Regions from separate parts of the Burkholderia multivorans ATCC BAA-247 genome, predicted to be linked through region 2. Evidence: predicted binding sites of a transcription regulator. Region 2 holds the regulator's gene; each other region holds the start of a gene.
The links. Region 2 encodes LexA, which represses DNA repair genes until DNA is damaged. Its sites were predicted from a motif close to ACTGTATNNNNATACAGT; they were not measured.
Positions count from the first base shown of each region.

Region 1: the regulator LexA is predicted to act here: its motif matches at 3,264-3,281, upstream of NP80_RS18185 (PA0069 family radical SAM protein).
Region 3: the regulator LexA is predicted to act here: its motif matches at 4,572-4,589, upstream of imuA (translesion DNA synthesis-associated protein ImuA).

Region 1 covers NZ_CP009832.1:1,230,039-1,236,515, reverse strand. Annotated here, with positions in the region: gene rpsP (30S ribosomal protein S16) at 1-160, opposite strand, end outside; gene NP80_RS18195 (PQQ-dependent sugar dehydrogenase) at 316-1,455, shown strand; gene NP80_RS18190 (NINE protein) at 1,565-2,032, shown strand; gene NP80_RS18185 (PA0069 family radical SAM protein) at 2,070-3,248, opposite strand; gene NP80_RS18180 (winged helix-turn-helix transcriptional regulator) at 3,350-3,838, opposite strand; gene NP80_RS18175 (D-amino acid dehydrogenase) at 3,984-5,270, shown strand; gene NP80_RS18170 (electron transfer flavoprotein subunit alpha/FixB family protein) at 5,474-6,409, opposite strand; gene NP80_RS18165 (electron transfer flavoprotein subunit beta/FixA family protein) at 6,425-6,477, opposite strand, start outside.
Region 2 covers NZ_CP009832.1:1,802,897-1,809,373, forward strand. Annotated here, with positions in the region: gene NP80_RS20800 (ABC transporter permease) at 1-479, opposite strand, end outside; gene nodI (nodulation factor ABC transporter ATP-binding protein NodI) at 485-1,399, opposite strand; gene NP80_RS20810 (universal stress protein) at 1,729-2,226, shown strand; gene NP80_RS20815 (DUF2939 domain-containing protein) at 2,306-2,998, opposite strand; gene NP80_RS20820 (hypothetical protein) at 3,028-3,363, opposite strand; gene lexA (transcriptional repressor LexA) at 3,390-4,037, opposite strand; gene NP80_RS20830 (sulfate ABC transporter substrate-binding protein) at 4,302-5,339, shown strand; gene cysT (sulfate ABC transporter permease subunit CysT) at 5,456-6,355, shown strand; gene cysW (sulfate ABC transporter permease subunit CysW) at 6,352-6,477, shown strand, end outside.
Region 3 covers NZ_CP009832.1:3,145,137-3,151,613, forward strand. Annotated here, with positions in the region: gene NP80_RS27070 (error-prone DNA polymerase) at 1-2,424, opposite strand, end outside; gene NP80_RS27075 (Y-family DNA polymerase) at 2,431-3,918, opposite strand; gene imuA (translesion DNA synthesis-associated protein ImuA) at 3,851-4,558, opposite strand; gene NP80_RS27085 (ABC transporter ATP-binding protein) at 4,750-5,544, opposite strand; gene NP80_RS27090 (ABC transporter permease) at 5,546-6,442, opposite strand.

The sequences.
Region 1 (6,477 bases), 570 kb from region 2:
CCTGAGCGATACGCAGCGCTTCGCCCTTCGTCGCGACCGGGTTGTAGAAGCCGACGCGCTCGATGAAGCGGCCGTCACGACGGTTGCGCGAATCGGTAGCAACGATGTTGTAGAACGGGCGCTTCTTCGAGCCGCCGCGAGCCAGACGGATGATAACCATATGAAATCCTTCGGGAAAACCGGGTTCGAAACTACTGAAACACGCGATTATAGCCGGAAACCGGAGGTACAACAAACACTTACGCGCAAAAAATCCGCGGACGGCCTGCGGGCGCGGCATACAATCGTCGTGTCAGCGACCGCCCCCGCGCCGCCATGCCGCTCTTTCGCGCCCTTCCGACGTGCCGCACGCCGCGCCGCCTCGCCACGTTGCTCGCCGCCCTTGCCTGCTCGGCCGCAGCCGCGAGCGCCGCGGCGCGGCTGCCCGTCGACGAACTCGTCGTGCCGCCCGGCTTCCATGTCGAGGTACTTACCGACGCGGTGCCGAGCGCGCGCGAAATGGCGTGGTCGCCGCGCGGTGTGTTGTACGTCGGCACCCGCGAAGGCCGCGTGCATGCGTTCACGATGCAGGGCGGCCGGATTGGCGCACACTACGTGATCGCGTCCGGGCTCGACATGCCGGTCGGCGTCGCGTACCGCGACGGCACACTCTATATCTCCGCCGTGTCGCGCATTCTACGCATCGACGGCATCGACGACCGGCTCGCGAAGCCGCCCGCGCCGGCCGTGGTCACCGACACGCTGCCCACCCAGCATCATCACGACTGGAAATTCATTGCGTTCGGTCCCGACGGCAAGCTCTACGTGCCGACCGGCGCGCCGTGCAACGTCTGCCTCGCGGACCGCAACCGCTACGCGATCATCGAGCGGATGAACGCCGACGGCAGCGGCCGCGACGTGTTCGCGCGCGGCATACGCAATACGGTCGGCTTCGCATGGCATCCGGATACGGGCGAGCTCTGGTTTACCGACAACGGGCGGGACCTGATGGGCGACGACGTGCCGGACGACAAGCTGAACCGCGCGCCACGCGCCGGGCTCGACTTCGGCTTCCCCTACTGCCATGGCGGCGATACGCCCGACCCCGAATTCGGCAGCGCCGACGTTTGCCGCCGCTACGTGCCGCCCGTGCTGAAGCTCGGCGCACACGTGGCCGCGCTCGGGATGCGCTTCTATACGGGCCCGATGTTTCCGGCGTCGTACCGCAACAACGTCTTCATCGCCGAGCACGGGTCGTGGAACCGCAGCGCGAAGGTCGGCTACCGCATCATGCGCGCGATCGTCTCCGCGGACGGCAGCCACGCTCGGCAGACGCCGTTCGTCACAGGCTGGCTGCGACCGGACGGCAGCGTTTGGGGCCGCCCCGCCGACGTGCTGCCGCTGCCCGACGGTTCGCTACTCGTCAGCGACGATTACGCAGGCGCGATCTACCGGATCACGTATGCGGCACCTTGACGCAGCGTGCGGATGACCGGCCCCGACCGGGCATCGTAGAATGCGTGCCGGGCCGTGCGCCCGCGCCGGCCTGCCGGCTGCCCATGCCAACGACAATACGCCGCCATCCATGTCCAGCAGCACCGCTTCGTCCCGCCGCTTCCGCTCCAAGACGCTCACCGCCGCCCTCGCCTTCCTGTTCGGTTCGCTCGGCGCCCACCGCTTCTATCTGTACGGCTTTCGCGACGTCTTCGGCTGGGCGCACATACTCGCGACGCTCGTCGGCATCCCCGGCTTCCTGCTGCTCGCGGCGACGCAGCGCAGCGCGACGCTCGGCTGGTGGCTCGCGGTGCCGGGCGCGATCTCGCTGCTGGCCGCGTTCCTCGCCGCGCTCGTCTACGGACTGCGGCCGGACGAGAAATGGGACGCGCAATTCAACGCCGGAACCGGCAAACATAGCCGCTCGGGCTGGACCGTGATCTTCGTCGTGATCTTTTCGCTGCTGATCGGCGCGTTCCTGCTGATGACTGCGCTCGCGCTGTCGTTCCAGACGTATTTCGAAGCGCAGGTCGAAGCGGCGAAGCAGATTTCGCAATGAGCGCCGGTGTGCGGGCGCCGACCGCGTCGCACACCGATCAGAACAGGCTCATCTGCACGTCGTCGCGCACCGGCTGGGCGGGCGCCCTGCGCGTAGCGCGCGGCGCGGCCGCCACGCTCGCCGGTGCCGCACGAAACTGCGAGAGATCGAGAATGCCGTGCCGGCGTTCGTTCAGCCCGAGCCGCTTCACCGCCTGCCGAAACCGCTGTCGCAGCAGGTCGGCCCAGATGCCCTCGCCCTTCATCCGCTTCGCGAAATCGGAGTCATAGTCCTTTCCGCCGCGCATGTCGCGCACGCGATTCATCACGCGGTCCGCCCGATCGGGAAAATGTGCGGCCAGCCAGCTCTTGAACAGCGGTGCGACCTCCCAGGGCAGCCGCAGAATGATGTAGCTCGCGTGCGTCGCGCCGGCTTCCGCGCACGCTTCGAGCACACGTTCGAGATCGGGCTCGGTGACGAACGGAATCAGCGGTGCGATGCTCACGCCGACCGGCACGCCCGCGTCACGCAGCGCGCGAATCGTGCGCAGCCGGCGCGCCGGCGTGGCCGCGCGCGGCTCGAGCGTGCGCGCCAGATCCGCATCGAGCGTCGTGATCGTGACCGCGGCCATCACCTGCCCACGTTCGGCCATCGGCGCGAGCAGATCGAGATCGCGCTCGATCAGCGACGATTTCGTGATCGCCGCAAACGGCAGCCCGCGATCGTGCATCACCTCGATCACGCTGCGCGTGATCCGCAAGTCGCGCTCGACCGGCTGGTAGGCATCGGTGTTCACGCCGAGCGCGATGGGCTCGGGCACATAGGACTTGCGCGAAATCTCGCGTTCGAGCAGTTCCGCCGCGTTGATCTTCGCGTAGATGCGGCTCTCGAAGTCCAGCCCCGGCGACAGCCCCAGATAGCTGTGCGTCGGCCGCGCGAAACAGTAAATGCAGCCATGTTCGCAGCCGCGATACGGATTGAGCGACACGCTGAACGGGATGTCGGGCGATTGATTGCGCGTCAAAATGCTCTTCGCGCGCTCCTCGAACACCTGCGTGCGCAACGGCGCGGGCAGATCGGCATCGTCCGACACGTGCGCCCAGCCATCGTCGACGGCCTCGCGCAACGCGCTCTCGTACCGCCCCTGCAGATTGTCGACGGCGCCGCGCCCCTTGAGGGGCACCGGCGGCGCTATCGGAAATTCATTGTCGGACCGATCGTCCATCTGCGCACCCATTCGCCTTCACCCAATACTGGATATTTATACAGTATCGGGTGAAGGCTGCCAAGTGCGCGATAAGGGGTCGGATGGCCGGGTCGGACGGCACCCACGCGCTCTCAGTCGCCAACCGAAATCGTCAGCGTTTCCTTGATCTCTTCCATCACGACGTAGCTCTTCGACTGCACGGCGCCCGGCAGCTGCAGCAGGATGTCGCCGAGCAGTTTCCGGTAGTCGGCCATCTCCCCGATGCGCGCCTTGATCAGATAGTCGAAGTCGCCCGACACGAGGTGGCATTCGAGCACCTCGTCGATCTTCATGACTTCGCGGCGGAACTGCTCGAACATGTTGCCGCCCTTGTGGCCGAGCGTGATCTCGACGAACACCAGCAGCGCCGCGCCGAGCTGCGCGGGATCGACGCGCGCGTGATAGCCCGTGATCACGCCGTCGCGCTCCATGCGGCGCACGCGCTCGATGCACGGCGTGACGGTCAGCCCGACCTGCTCGGCGAGGTCCTTCATCGCCATCCGGCCATCCTCCTGCAGCAGTTTCAGGATGCGGCGGTCGAGCTTGTCGAGCGTGCGTACTGGCTGGCGTTGCGTTCTCATTGGTTTATGCTGAAAACCTGAAAAATACGATAACAAAACCTACAGATTCGACAATACCATAGCGCAAAAAACTAGATCAGTCAGAGGTTACACGGAGACGCAGGTGCGCCCGGCCTCGAGCTGATTTCTTCGATGTGGAGCAGCTATGCGAGTCGTCATTCTGGGCAGCGGTGTGGTGGGCGTGGCAAGCGCGTATTACCTCGCGCGCGCCGGTCATGAGGTCACGGTGATCGACCGGGAAGCCGGCCCGGCGCTCGAGACGAGCTTCGCGAATGCCGGCCAGATCTCGCCCGGCTATGCGGCGCCGTGGGCCGCGCCCGGCGTGCCGCTGAAGGCCGTCAAGTGGATGTTCGAAAAGCATGCGCCGCTCGCGATCCGCCTCGACGGCACGCGCTTCCAGCTCCAGTGGATGTGGCAGATGCTGCGCAACTGCACGGCCGAGCGCTATGCGGTCAACAAGAGCCGTATGGTGCGCCTTGCCGAGTACAGCCGCGACTGCCTGCAGGCGCTGCGCGCCGACACCGGCATCCAGTACGAGGGCCGCACGGGCGGCACGCTGCAGCTGTTCCGCACGCAGCAGCAACTCGATGGCGCGGCGAAGGACATCGCGGTGCTGCGGGAAGCGAACGTGCCGTTCGAACTGCTCTCGCCGGCCGAGCTGAAGAACGCGGAACCGGCGCTCGCGGCCGTCTCGCACAAGCTCACCGGCGGCCTGCGTCTGCCGGGTGACGAAACGGGCGACTGCCAGCTGTTCACGACGCGCCTCGCGGCGCTGGCCGAATCGCTCGGCGTGAAATTCCGCTACAACACGCCGATCGACGGGCTGGCGATCGCGGGCGGCAAGATCGCGGGCGTGCAGTGCGGCAGCGAGACGGTGCGCGCCGACGCGTACGTCGTCGCGCTCGGCTCGTACTCGACGAATTTCGTCGCGAACCTGATGAAGATCCCGGTCTATCCGCTGAAGGGCTATTCGATCACTGCGCCGATCGTCGATGAAGCGGCCGCGCCGGTGTCGACGGTGCTCGACGAAACCTACAAGATCGCGATCACGCGTTTCGACCAGCGCATCCGCGTCGGCGGGATGGCGGAAATCGTCGGCTTCGACAAGACGCTGCGCGCGGCACGCCGCGAGACGCTCGAAATGTGCGTGAACGATCTGTTCCCGGGCGGCGGCGACACGTCGAAGGCCACGTTCTGGACGGGCCTGCGCCCGATGACGCCGGACGGCACGCCGATCGTCGGCCGCACGCCGGTGTCGAACCTGTTCCTGAACACGGGCCACGGCACGCTCGGCTGGACGATGTCGTGCGGCTCCGGCCAGCTGCTCGCCGATCTGATTTCCGGCAAGAAGCCGGCGATCCAGGCGGACGATCTGTCGGTACATCGCTACCTGAAGGAAGTCGCAGGCCAGACGCGCCCGGCTTACGCATAAGCGGCGACGGCCGCGCGAGCGGCCGGCCGTGCGACGAGAAAGCGCCCCTGCGGGCGCTTTTTTGTTGACGGGACGAGACGCACGGCGCGACGGACATTCGCGCCTCCGTCCCGCCGCTTTCCGCCGAAACGAAAAAGGGGCGCTCGTCGCGCCCCTCGTTTCGCTGCTTGACGCTGCTTATCTCCGCGTCGCGTCACGCCGCATCAGCCAAGCTCGCTGACGAGCTCCGGCACGAGCGTGAACAGATCGCCGACGAGACCGTAGTCGGCCACGCTGAAGATCGGTGCTTCGGGATCCTTGTTGATCGCGACGATCACCTTCGAATCCTTCATGCCGGCCAAATGCTGGATCGCGCCCGAGATGCCGACCGCGATGTACAGCTGCGGCGCGACGATCTTGCCGGTCTGGCCGACCTGATAATCGTTCGGCACGTAGCCGGCATCGACTGCCGCGCGCGACGCGCCGAGTGCGGCCGACAGCTTGTCAGCCAGCGGCTCCAGCACCTTCGTGTAGTTCTCGCCGCTGCCCAGGCCACGACCGCCCGACACGATGATGCTCGCGCTGGTCAGCTCCGGACGGTCCAGCTTCGTCACTTCACGGCTGACGAACTGCGACACGCCTGCATCGGCCGCCGCTTCGATCTTCTCGACCGATGCGCTGCCGCCTTCGGCCGCGACCGGATCGAAACCCGTCGCCCGCACCGTGATCACCTTGATCGGGTCGCTCGACTGCACCGTCGCAATCGCGTTGCCGGCGTAGATCGGGCGCTCGAACGTGTCGGCCGAATCGACCGCCGTGATGTCCGAGATCTGCGCGACATCGAGCTTCGCGGCGATACGCGGTGCGATGTTCTTGCCGTACGCGGTCGCCGGCGCGAGGATGTGCGAATAGTCCTTCGCGATGTTCAGCGCCGTTGCTTCGACGTTTTCCGCGAGGCCCGCTTCGAGCTGCGGCGCGTCGGCCAGCAGTACCTTCGACACGCCGGCGATCTTCGCTGCCGCATCGGCTGCGCCCTGCGCGTTGTGACCTGCGACCAGCACGTGAATGTCGCCGCCGATCTTTGCCGCCGCCGCCACCGTGTTCAGCGTCGCGGCCTTGATCGACGCGTTGTCGTGTTCTGCAATTACCAGAATCGTCATTTCTTTCCGCTCCCTTTACAGCACCTTGGCTTCGGTCTTCAGCTTCTCGACCAGCGTCTTCACGTCCG
Region 2 (6,477 bases):
CGCGCATAACCGAGCAGGCCCGCGACGAGCATGATCGCGGCGCCCGACAGCATCGCCTTGCTGGCACCCCAGACGATTTCGCCCAGTACGACGTCGCCGAGCGCGAGCGGCGTGTGCATGATCGCTTCCCAGGTGCGCTGCACGTGCATCCGCGAAAAACCCGAATACATCGATTCGAAGCTCGCGGACATCATCACGCTCGAGCCGACCGTGCCGGCTGCGAGAAACGCGATGTACGACACGCCGTCGACGTGGCCCAGCATCAGGCCGAGCCCGAACCCGAGCCCGAACAGATAGATCATCGGGTCGGCCAGATTGCCGAACATCGACGCGAGCGCAAGCTTGCGCCAGACCAGATAGTTACGGCGCCAGACCGCGATCCAGTTGGTCGCGTTCGCCGGCATCGCGAGCGCGAAGCGCGATTCGCGCGCAGGCGTCGCGTGCGGCGCAGCGGAATCCGAATAGTTGCGTACGTCCATGTCGGTCAGTCCTGCATGTCGCGGCCGGTCAGCCGCAGGAACACGTCCTCCAGATTGGCCGGACGATGCAGATAGCGCAACCCGGCGCGGCCCTTGATCCGCGCGCACAGCGGTTCCGGATCGCTGACGTAGCAGAACAGCGTCTCGCCGCTGATTTCGGTGCGCTGCGCGAGCGGCGCGACTTCGTCGCGCAGCGCGATCGGGTCCGGTCCGTAGATCTCGATCACGTCGCAGCCGATCTCGGACGCGATCAGCGCATGCGGCGCGCCCTCGGCAATCTTGCGGCCTTCCTCGATCACGCACAGCCGGTCGCACAGACGTTCGGCTTCTTCCATGAAGTGCGTCGTGATCAGGATCGTCTTGCCGCGCGCGAGCAGCGAGCGCAGCCGTTCCCACATCAGATGCCGCGCCTGCGGGTCGAGGCCCGTCGTCGGTTCGTCGAGCACCAGTACGTCGGGATCGTTGACGAGTGCGCGTGCGAGCGTGAGCCGCCGCTTCATGCCGCCGGACAGCTCGCCGACCTTCGCATCGGCCTTGTTCTCCAGTTTGGCGAATTCGAGCAGCGGCTGCACGAGTGCGCGTGCCGCGTGCGCCGACATGCCGAAATAGCGGCTGAACACGAGCAGGTTCTCGCGAACCGTGAAATCGGGATCGAGATTGTCGAACTGGGGCACGACACCGACGCGCCGCCGTGCATGCCGCGCGCGCGATGGCACCGGTTCGCCGCACAGCGAGATTGCGCCGGCGTCGGGATACGCGAGACCGAGCAGCATCTTCAGCGTCGTGGTCTTGCCTGCGCCGTTCGGGCCGAGCAGCCCGTAGCACTCGCCGGCATGCACGTGGAAGGACAGATCGTTGACGACGAGCTTGTCGCCATAGCGCTTTTCGACGTTCCGGAAATCGATGGGTGCGACGGACATGGCAGCGTTATGGTTGTGACGGCGAGCAGCGGTGCGCGCGGATGCCGCGAACGGAGCGGGACAACGCCGGTCAGATCGGGCATGATCGAAGCAGGCGTGGCGATGCGCGTTCGCGTGCAGCGAAACGGCGGCACGACGGGCCATTCTAGTGCATCGCTTGCGTTCGCTCAGCGCGTATGCGCCGGCATCGTGCAGGGCCGTGATCATCGTGCACCGCATCATTGCGCACGCGCCGCATGCGGCGTGTCAGCGTTTTCCATCCCTTGCGCGCCGGATTGCGACGCACCATGATGAATGGGTAGGGCTCGTTGTCGCGATAGGGAGGTCTCATGGCTAGCTACAACAAGATTCTGCTGTGCTACGACGGAACGCTCGAGGGGCGCAAGGCGCTGCGATGCGGTGCCAATCTCGCGTTGGACCTCAAGGCCGAAACGCATCTGCTGTCGGTCGTCGACATGCGCTCGAGTATCGCGCAAAGTGCCGGCTTGCTGACCGACGTCGCATGCGGCCGCTTCGAGGAAACCGCACGTGAAATCCTGCAGGAAGGGGTGAACTGGCTGCGCGAGCGCGGCGTGCAGGCCGAGGGCCATTTCGCGTTCGGTTATCCGATCGACGAAATCGCGAACCTCGCCGGCGAGCTGAAAGTCGATCTCGTCGTCGTCGGACACCGGTGCCGCAGCGGACTATCGAGATGGTGGATGGGATCGGGCAACACGCAACTGCTCGATCGCGTGAACTGCAGCATTCTGGTTGCATGCTCGTCGGCCGAAGAGCAGAAGGCCGAAATCGCACGCGAGCGCGAAGCCGCGACGGCGAGCGGCCAGTGATGTGATGATCGCGATCGGCGCTTGAGGCGCCGATCGCGGCGACGTCGCCAACGCCGCCGCGCCGACGCGCCGCCGCGCGCTACGCGTGCAGATCGATCGCCGACAGCTTCCACGAGAACAGTCCGAAGCGGTGGAAGATCGCCGCATAACGCGTGCCGTCGGCCGTGCGCTGATAGGTGACGACGAATTCGTCGATGTTGCGGTAGCCGGCGTGCGTTTGCTGCTGCGCCGGCGGCGCCGCTGGAGCGGATGCTGCTGGCGGCGGCGCCGATGCGACCGCGCTGCCCGGAGCCGGTGCGCTGGCCGGCGGCACGGCCGCGCCGGGTGCGGACGGCGCGGCGCCGCTGGCCGGTGCGCCGCCGGCCTGCTGCGCCTGCCAGTCGGGCGGACGCTCGCCGGGATTACCTTTCGGCGGGAAACCGCTCATCAGGGCGGCCACGCCTTCCGGCGTCGCATACGCATCGACGAGCGGCCCGATCAACGCGGAACCGATTAGCGCGCCGAGCACCGCGAACGGGTTGTCCTTCTTCACCGCGTCGATCCGGCGCATCAATTCCTCGGTAACCTGCTGCTTCAGGCTGATCCGCAGCGACGGAAAGTCGACGTATTCGCTGACGGCCTGTGCATCGCGCGCATCGATCGCCGACTTCAGGCGGCCGAGCGCGATGTACGGCGACGCGTAGGCATAGCCGATCGCCGCGATGACGGCGATCGCCAGCACGACGATCAGCAAGGGTTTGAGCCGCCATCCGCGGCTCGACGAGCGCGTCACGATACCTCCGGAGCGAAACCGTGTCGCAATCAGAGACCGCCTTGCGCGGCCGAACGTTCCTCCGCGATGCAGCGATCGATCATGCGGCAAACGGCATCGATCGTGCCGACCATGATCAGCCGCGAACGACCGTGATAGACGCGCACCGGTGCGCGCCGCGCGGGCTCCGCGTGATAGAGCCCGGCATTGAGCGACACGCGCGCGAATGCGGGGAGCGCCGACGGCAGCAGCGACGCCTGCCGTTCGACTGCGACTTCATGGCCGGCGGGCGCCGCAGCGGACAGCGGCGCGCAGGGCGTGCGGCCGCGCAGATGACGCAGGCGACCGAATTGACGGAAAGGCAGCAGGCGGGCAAGGCGTTCCATGGTGTTCTCCTGAGCGAGACGGAATGTCAGAGTTCGCCCGAGCGGATCAGCCCGACGGCGATGCCTTCCAGCGCGAAATCCGCGCTGCCGGCCTTGACGAAGATGTTTTCGTAATCCGGGTTCTCGGCGATCAGCTCGATGCCGCCCGGCCGGCGCATCAGACGCTTGACCGTGACGTCGTCGCCGAGCCGCGCGACGATGATCTGGCCGTCCTTCGCCTCAGTGCGCTTCTGCACGGCGAGCAGATCGCCGTCGAGAATGCCGGCGTCGCGCATCGACAGCCCGCGCACCTTCAGCAGATAGTCGGGCTTGCTCGAGAACAGCGCGGGATCGCACGCGAAGTGCTGCGAGATGTGCTCCTGCGCGAGGATCGGGCTGCCGGCCGCGACACGGCCGACGAGCGGCAGCGACAGCTGCATCAGCCCCGCATGCGGCAGCGTGAACTGGTGCGGCGCGTCGTCGCCGCCGAGCAGCCGGATGCCGCGCGACGCGCCCGCCGCCAGCTCGATCACGCCCTTGCGCGCCAGCGCACGCAGGTGCTCCTCGGCCGCGTTCGGCGAACTGAAACCCAGCTCGGCCGCAATCTCGGCGCGAGTGGGCGGAAAACCGGAGCGCTCGATCGCGCGGCGGATCAAGTCGAACACTTGCTGCTGGCGTGCGGTGAGTTTGGTCATGGTTCAACTGTATGGATAGACAGTGAGCTGTATTTTTATACAGTACTTTGAGAATTTCAAGTGTTACGTGAAGTTCGACGCGATCGCGCCGGTTCCGACGCCCGATTGCGACGTCCATGCGCCGGTTCGTCTGCCGCAACCGTCCGTCTGTATTGCGTTAGCACTTTTCAGTATTAAAAAATGAAGAAGGATTATTTTTAATCATGTAGCCCGTTCGATAGACTGGCCCGACATCGCAATACCGACAACACTGGAGAACCAAGGATGGTGAAGCGCACGACGGGGCTGATGAGCGGGGCGGGCCGCTTGATTGCAACACTCGCGCTGGGCGCGGCGGCGGCGCTGGGCGTCGCGACGCACGCGCAGGCCGATACGACATTCCTGAACGTGTCGTACGACCCGACGCGCGAGCTGTACCAGGACTTCAACCAGGCATTCGGCAAAGAGTGGAAGGCGAAGACGGGCGAGACGGTCAACTTCAAGCAGTCGCACGGCGGCTCGGGCGCGCAGGCGCGCTCGGTGCTCGACGGCCTGCAGGCCGACGTCGTGACGCTCGCGCTCGCCTATGACATCGACGCGCTCGCCAACAAGGGGCTCGTGAACAAGGACTGGCAGAAACGCCTGCCCGACAACGCGTCGCCATACACGTCGACGATCGTGTTCCTCGTGCGCAAGGGCAACCCGAAGGGCATCAAGGACTGGGACGACCTGACCAAGCCGGGCGTGTCGATCGTCACGCCGAACCCGAAGACCTCGGGCGGCGCGCGCTGGAACTACCTGGCCGCGTGGGCGTATGCGCTGCACAAGCCGGGCGGCAGCGAGCAGTCGGCGAAGGAATTCGTCACGAAGCTGTACAAGAACGCGGGCGTGCTCGACTCGGGCGCGCGCGGCGCGACGACGAGCTTCGTGCAGCGCGGGATCGGCGACGTGCTGATCGCGTGGGAGAACGAGGCGTTCCTGTCGATCAAGGAGTTCGGGCCCGACAAGTTCGAGATCGTCGTACCGTCGGCGAGCATTCTGGCGGAACCGCCGGTCGCGGTCGTCGACAAGGTCGTCGACAAGAAGGGCACGCGCAAGCTCGCCGAAGCGTACCTGAACTTCCTGTACAGCCCGCAGGGCCAGGAAATCGCGGCGCGCAACTACTATCGGCCGCGCTCGAAGAGCGTGCCGGCGGAGCTGACCAAGCAGTTCCCGAAGCTGAAGCTGTACACGGTCGACGACACGTTCGGCGGCTGGACGAATGCGCAAAAGACGCATTTCGCGGACGGCGGTGTGTTCGACTCGATCTACAAGCCGCAGTAACACGACAACGACAGCGGCGCGCCACGTAGTGCGCCGCGTCCCGGACGCCGCCGGCGCGACCTGTCGCGCCGGCGTTCGCGTCGGGCCCATGAGCATCGACCCAGCAAGAGCATCCGATGACCACGTACACCTTTCGCAAGCCGAGCGCGCTGCCCGGTTTCGGCGTGACGCTCGGCATCACGGTGGCCTATTTGAGCCTCGTGGTTCTGATTCCGCTCGCCGCCACGTTCCTGAAGACCGCGACGCTGTCGTGGGACCAGTTCGTCGCCGCCGTCACGTCGCCGCGTGTGCTCGCGTCGTACCGGCTGACGTTCTCGGCCGCATTCGGCGGCGCGCTGATCAACGCCGTGTTCGGCTTTCTCGTCGCGTGGGTGCTCGTGCGCTACACGTTTCCGCTGAAGCGGCTCGTCGACGCGATCGTCGATCTGCCGTTCGCGCTGCCGACCTCGGTGGCCGGCATTTCGCTCGCGGCCGTCTACGCGGCGAACGGCTGGGTCGGCCAGTATCTCGCGCCGTTCGGCATCAAGGTCGCGTTCACGCCGCTCGGCGTGCTGGTCGCGCTGACCTTCATCGGCCTGCCGTTCGTCGTGCGCACCGTGCAGCCGGTGCTCGAGGATTTCGAGCGCGAGCAGGAGGAGGCGGCCGCGTGCCTCGGCGCGTCGCGCTGGCTCACGTTCCGGCGCGTCGTGCTGCCGGCCGTGCTGCCCGCGCTGCTCACCGGTTTCGCGCTCGCGTTCGCGCGTGCGCTCGGCGAATACGGGTCGGTGATCTTCATCGCCGGCAACGTGCCGATGAAGTCGGAGATCACGTCGCTGCTGATCATCACGAAGCTCGAACAGTACGACTACGCGGGCGCGACCGCGCTCGCGGTCGTCATGCTCGTCGTGTCGTTCCTGATGCTGCTGCTGATCAATACGCTGCAGTGGTATCTGCAGCGCCGTACGAGCCGCGGCGCGAGTGCGCCCGCGTCCGCGTCCGGTGATACCGCCGCGGTCGCGGCAGGAGGCCGGCCATGACGCAGGAGGTGACCGCCGTGCTCAAGAACCCGTCGTCCGCCGAGCGTGCGCGCGCGGCGAAGCGGCTCGATCCCGTCAGCGAGCCGCGCGCCGTGCGCTGGCTGCTCACCGGCATCGCGCTC
Region 3 (6,477 bases), 1.3 Mb from region 2:
CACGCCATGACGCCGCGCATCCTGCACGAGTTGCGCGGGCGCATAGAAGCCCATCGGCTGGCTGTTCAGCAGCGCGGCAACGAAGATCGCCGGTTCGTGGCATTTGAGCCAGCTGCTCGCGTACGCGAGTTTCGCGAAGCTCGCCGCGTGGCTCTCGGGAAAGCCGTATTCGCCGAAGCCCTTGATCTGCTCGAAGATCTGCTCGGCGAACTCGCGCGTGTATCCGCGCTCGAGCATCCCGTTGACGATCTGGTCGTGATATTTGCCGAGATCGCCCTTGCGCTTCCAGGCTGCCATCGCGCGCCGCAGCGCATCGGCCTCGTCCGGCGTGAAGCCCGCCGCGACGATCGCGATCTGCATCACCTGTTCCTGGAAGATCGGCACGCCGAGCGTGCGTTCGAGCACCGCCTTGAGCGCGTCGCTCGGATACGTGACCTCGCCCTCTTCTTCGCCGGCCACGATCCTGCGCCGCTTCAGATACGGATGCACGGCGCCGCCCTGAATCGGCCCGGGCCGCACGATCGATACCTGGATCACGAGGTCGTAGTATTCGCGCGGCTTCAGGCGCGGCAGCATCGACATCTGCGCGCGCGACTCGATCTGGAACACGCCGACCGTGTCGGCGCGGCAGATCATGTCGTAGGTGTCGTCGTCGTGGCGCGGAATGTGGTCGAACCCGAACGGCTTCCCGTCCGGCTGCAGGCCGCGCCACGCGGTGATCATGTCGAATGCGCGATGCAGCGCCGACAGCATCCCGAGCGCGAGCACGTCGACCTTCAGCAAGCCGAGCGCTTCGAGATCGTCCTTGTCCCACTGGATCACGCGCCGCCCGTCCATCGCGGCATTCTCGACCGGCACGAGCCGCGTGAGCTTGCCGCGGCTGATCACGAAACCGCCCGAGTGCTGCGACAGATGGCGCGGAAAATTGAGCAGCCGCGCGGCGAGCTCCGCCCAGGTGCGGATCAGCGGCGTCGCGGGATCGAGCCCGACCATCTCGAACTGCTGCAGCAGATCGCGGCTGCCGTCGAACCATCGATGCCCTTTCGCGACACGATCGACGAGCATCGGATCGACACCGAGCGCCTTGCCGGTTTCGCGCAGCACGCCGCGCGGCCGATAGGTCGAGACGGCCGCCGCGATCGCCGCGCGATGCTTGCCGTATTTTTCGTAGATGTGCTGAATCACTTCCTCGCGCCGCTGATGCTCGAAGTCGACGTCGATGTCGGGCGGCTCGCCGCGATTCTCGCTGATGAAGCGTTCGAACAGCAGCGTGCTCTGCTCGGGATCCACCTCGGTGATGCCGAGGCAATAACAGACGGCCGAATTCGCCGCCGAACCGCGCCCTTGGCACAGGATGTTCCGGCTGCGCGCGTATTTGACGATGTCGTAGACAGTCAGGAAGAACGGTTCGTAGCTCAGCTTCGCGATCAGATCGAGTTCATACCGGATCTGCTGTTCCACTTTCTCCGGCACACCCTGCGGATAACGTTCAATCGCGCCGGCCTTGGTCTCCTGTTCCAGATAACTGGTCGGCGTATGTCCGGGAGGCACGATCTCGTCCGGATACTCGTAGCGCAGCGTATCGAGTTCGAAATGACACGCATCGAGAATCGCACACGTCTGCGCGATCTCGTCCGCCGAAAACAGCTTCGCGATACGCGCAAGCGAACGCAGATGCTGCTCCGCATTCGGCGCGAGCGCATAGCCGCACTCGGACACCGGCGTCCCGAGCCGGATCGCCGTCATCACGTCCTGCAGCGGCTTGCACGAGCGCCGGTGCATCGTCACGTCGCCGAGCGCGACGACGCGCACGCCGCGCCGCGCGCCGGCCGCACGAATCTCGTCGCGCTGCGGGCCGTCCAGCGCGCGTTGCAGCTGCACGAGCCCGAGCCGCGCACGCTCGCCGAACGTCGCGCGAAACCACGCGACCTGCGCGTCGAGTACATCTGCGCGCACCGGATACACGGGCACGAGAATCGCAAAACAGTCGGGCATCCCGCGCAGGTGCGCGAATTCCTCGGGCGGCCTCGACAGCATGCGCGGCGTCAGCTTGTACGTGCCTTTCGGCGCGGCCATCCGTCGCCATGAAATCAGCTCGGACAGGTTGCCGTAGCCTTCGCGATTCTGCGCGAGCAGCACGAGCCCGAATGCGCCGGGCCCCGGGTCGTGACCGGGCGGAGCCTCATCCGGCGTGACCTCGAAGTACGAACCGATGATCAGCGGCAAGCCGGCGGCCCGCGCCGCGACATGCATCCGCGGTGCGCCCGCGAGCGAGCATTCGTCGGTGATCGCGATGCCGCGATAGCGGAGCTTCACGGCGCGCGCGACCAGCTCCTCCGCATGCGATGCGCCATGCAGGAACGAAAAGTTCGAACGGCAGAACAACTCCGCATAAGCGGGCAGCAACCGGGATTCCGCAACCATCGCCGCTCACCCGAACAGGCCGTGCAGAAACCAGTGCGGGTCTGCCTGACTGCTCATTCGTTCCCTGAATATCCAGTAGCACGCGCCCTCTTCGTCTTGCGCCACGTAGTAATCGCGCGCGATCGTTTGACCGTCGAACCACCCTGCCTCGATCCGCTCGGGCGACGACATCGGCCTGAGCGGCGTATGGAACACCGGCCGGTTCTCGCGCATCAGCAGCGGCAACGGCTCGGGCAGCAGCCATACGGGACGCGGCGGCACCGCCGGCGGCGCGCCCGGCGGCTTGCCGGCCTGCGCATCGAGCGGCAGCCAGCGATTCGCGGCTTCGGGCCGATGATCGGCCACCGGCGCCGCGCACAGCACGTTCTCGGCGCCGAGCCGCGCGACCAGCAGTTCGAGCAGCCGCGCGCGCGTCTCCTTCGTGCCGCCCGGCTCGGGAAACAGATCGTCGGCCGGCGGCGCGACCGATTCGACGCGCGTGGCCTTCAGGCGCACCGCGATCACCGCGGCCGGCAATTCGACGCGCGCAAGCCGTTCGCCGAGCAGCCGCATGAAATGCGCTTCGTCGCGCACGGGCGCGGCGAACGCGAGTTCGAGCGACGTGGGCGGCACGGCCTGGCGGCCGCGCTCGTGCTCGAGATCGAACGTCATCGCAGCCAGCGACAACTGCCGCGCGGCGAGCCAGCCGCACAACTGCACGACGAGACGCCGCGCGACGAACAGCACGGCTTCCGCATAGTCGACGCGCTCCGCCAATTCGAGCCGCACGTCGAACACCGGCGGCACCGCCATCCATGCCAGCGGCTCGACCGCCTCGCCATAGGCGCGATCGAGCGCGGCCAGCAGCGCCGGCCCGCAACGGCGCTGCAGCCCCTTGCGCGGCAGCCCGCGCAGATCGGCGAGCGTGCGGCAGCCGAGGCCGTCGAACCAGCCGGCATACGGACGCGCGTCGGGCAGCAGCACGCAGGGCAGCGCGTCGAGCGCGCGAACGAGCGATGCGCGGCGCGCGACGCGGCGCCGGCTGCGCATACGGGCCGACGCGCGCGCAAGCAGCCACGCGCCGCCGGCGGTCGGCGCGGCGGACATGCGTGCCGCATAGCCGAGCGCCGCGAGCGTCGCGCGCACTTGCCGGCACAGCGACGGCAAGCCGCCGAACAGGCGCAGGCTCGGACCGACGTCGACGACGAGCGTCGCTTCGTCGGCCAGTGCGACGTTCGGCGAAAAGCGCAGCAGCGCGAGCGCGACCGCGCGCAGCGCATCGGCTTCGCGCGCGGGATCGCGTTCGACGAGCTGCGTGTCGGGTGCGAGCGTCAGCACGCCGCCGCGCTTCATGCCCGCGCGCACGCCCTGCCGCCGCGCGGCCGCATCGGCGATCAGCACGACGCCCTGCTCGAGCACCGCGCAGCCGGCGCCGCCCGCATCGCCGTCAGACGGCGGCGCGGCGCACACGTCGAGCGGCAGGCGCGGCAGATGGATGCCGAGCAAGACGCGCATAGCGGCTCTCCACGATGGGCGACGGCAGGTCGAGTTCGAGCGGCTCGCTGCGCGCGGGCCCGCGGCGCTTCACGATGTCGAGCGACACGCCGCCCGGCGCCGGATACAGCGCGACGCGCAGCACCGCAGGCGACGGCTGCCGCGCGGCCGACAGCGGGCGCAGCATCACGAACAGCGTGTCGCCGGTGCGCGCGGCCGCGAGATGCAGACGCCGCAGCGCGTCGGGCCGCGCATCCTGCCATAGCAGCAGCGCGCCGCAGCAGCCGGTCTTGAGCGCCTGCTCGGCGGCCCACAACGCATCGATGCGGCTGCCGGCGCGCAGCCACAGCAGCGACTCCGGCGGCAAGCCGAGCGCGGCGAGCGCGGCCGCATGCGGCCATTGCGGCGGCGCGACGAGCGCGAGCGGCCGCCGCGCGCTGACGGTGCGCGCGAGCGCGGGCGCGAGCAGCCGCATCTCGCCGCAGCCCGGCTGCGCGGCCAGCAGCTCGATCAGCCCGCCGACCGGCCAGCCGCCGCCCGGCAGTTCGGCGGACAGCGGCGCGAAGCCCGTGTCGATCGTGCGCGGACCGCCGCGCGCGAGCTGCGAGCCGCGCCAGAGCGACGGATGAAGGGATTCGGGGGACAGGGATGAAGCGGACATCATGCGACTCGATGCTGTATGGATATACAGTATAGAGGATCGCGTTGGGCGCTGTCAGGCCTCAACAAAAAGGGTCATGCAGATTGCCGGAGCCGCCCCCAGGCGGCTATGCGCCCGCAAACGACGCGGGCCGCCGCGGCGACGCGCACGCTGCGCGCCAGCCGCGGCGGCCCGATCGGCCGAGCGGGCGCTCAGCTCAGCAGCAGCGCGTCGTCGTCGAGCTGCTCGTGCCGCACCTTCTCGAACATCTGCAGCAGATCCGGCACGTCGAGCCCGCGACGCGCGTCGCCCGACACGTCGAGCACGACCTGCCCCTGATGCAGCATCACCGTGCGATCGCCGTAATCGAGCGCCTGCCGCATGCTGTGCGTGACCATCATCGTCGTCAGCTTGCTGTCGGCGACGATGCGCGCGGTCAACTCCAGCACGAACGCGGCCGTTTTCGGATCGAGCGCGGCCGTGTGCTCGTCGAGCAGCAGGATCCGCGACGGCCGCAGCGACGCCATCAGCAGGCTCACCGCCTGACGCTGGCCGCCCGACAGCAGCCCGATCCGGTCGGTCAGCCGGTTCTCGAGGCCGAGATTCAGCAGGCGCAGCTTGTCGCGGAACAGCTCGCGCGACGGACGATCGAGCGCCGCGCGAAACCCGCGCCGCGCGCCGCGCGCCATCGCGAGCGCCATGTTCTCCTCGATCGTCAGCGCCTCGCAGGTGCCGGCCATCGGATCCTGGAACACGCGCGCGACGAGATGCGCACGGTCCCATGCGGGCTGGCGCGTGACGTCCGTGCCGTCGATCGCGATGCGGCCCGAATCGACGCGCTGGTCGCCGCTGATCGCATTCAGGAACGTCGACTTGCCGGCGCCGTTCGAACCGATCACCGCGACGAACTGGCCGTCGGGAATCTCGAGCGACAGCCCGCGCAGCGCGCGCGTCTCGATCGGCGTGCCGGGATTGAACGTGAGTTTGAGGTCTTGTGCGGACAGCATGTCATGCCCCTCCGTTCTTGCGCGCGAACAGCTTCTTGCGCGTCGCCGGCAGCACCAGCGCGATCGTGACGAGCGCAGCCGTCACGAGGTTCAGGTCCTGCGCCTTCAGGCCGATGAATTCGCTGTTCAGCGCGAGCGCGATGAAGAAGCGATAGACGATCGCGCCGAGCACGACCGCGAGCGTCGTCAGCACGAGCCGGCGCGCGGGCAGCAGCGTCTCGCCGATGATCACCGCCGCGAGCCCGATCACGATCGTGCCGATCCCCATCGAGATGTCGGCGCCGCCCTGCGTCTGCGCGAACAGCGCGCCGGCGAGCGCGACGAGCGCGTTCGACAGCGCCATCCCGGCGAGCGTCGCACGGCCCGTCGCGATGCCTTGCGCGCGCGCCATCCGCGGATTCGCGCCGGTCGCGCGCATCGCGAGACCGAGCTGCGACGAGAAGAACCAGTCGAGGCCGAGCTTCGCGACCACGACGACGAGCGCGAGCAGCGCCGGACGCAGCACGTAGTCGGGCAGCCAGTCGGGCTGCAGCACCGTGAAGACGGTCGGCTCGGTGATCAGCGGCACGTTCGGACGGCCCATGATCCGCAGGTTCACCGAATAGAGCGCGATCATCATCAGGATGCTGGCGAGCAGATCCATGATCTTCAGGCGCACGTTGAGCCAGCCCGTCACGAACCCGGCGAGTGCGCCCGCGACGATCGCGAGACAGGTCGACGTGAACGGGTCGTAGCCGGCGGAGATCAGCGTCGCGGCGACCGCGCCGCCGAGCGGAAAGCTGCCGTCGACGGTCAGGTCGGGGAAGTTGAGGATGCGAAACGAGATCAGCACCCCGAGGGCGACGAGACTGAAGATCAGGCCGATCTCCAGCGCACCCAGAAACGAGAACAGAGACATGATGGAAAATCCTGTTGCCTCCCGGCCGCGCGTGT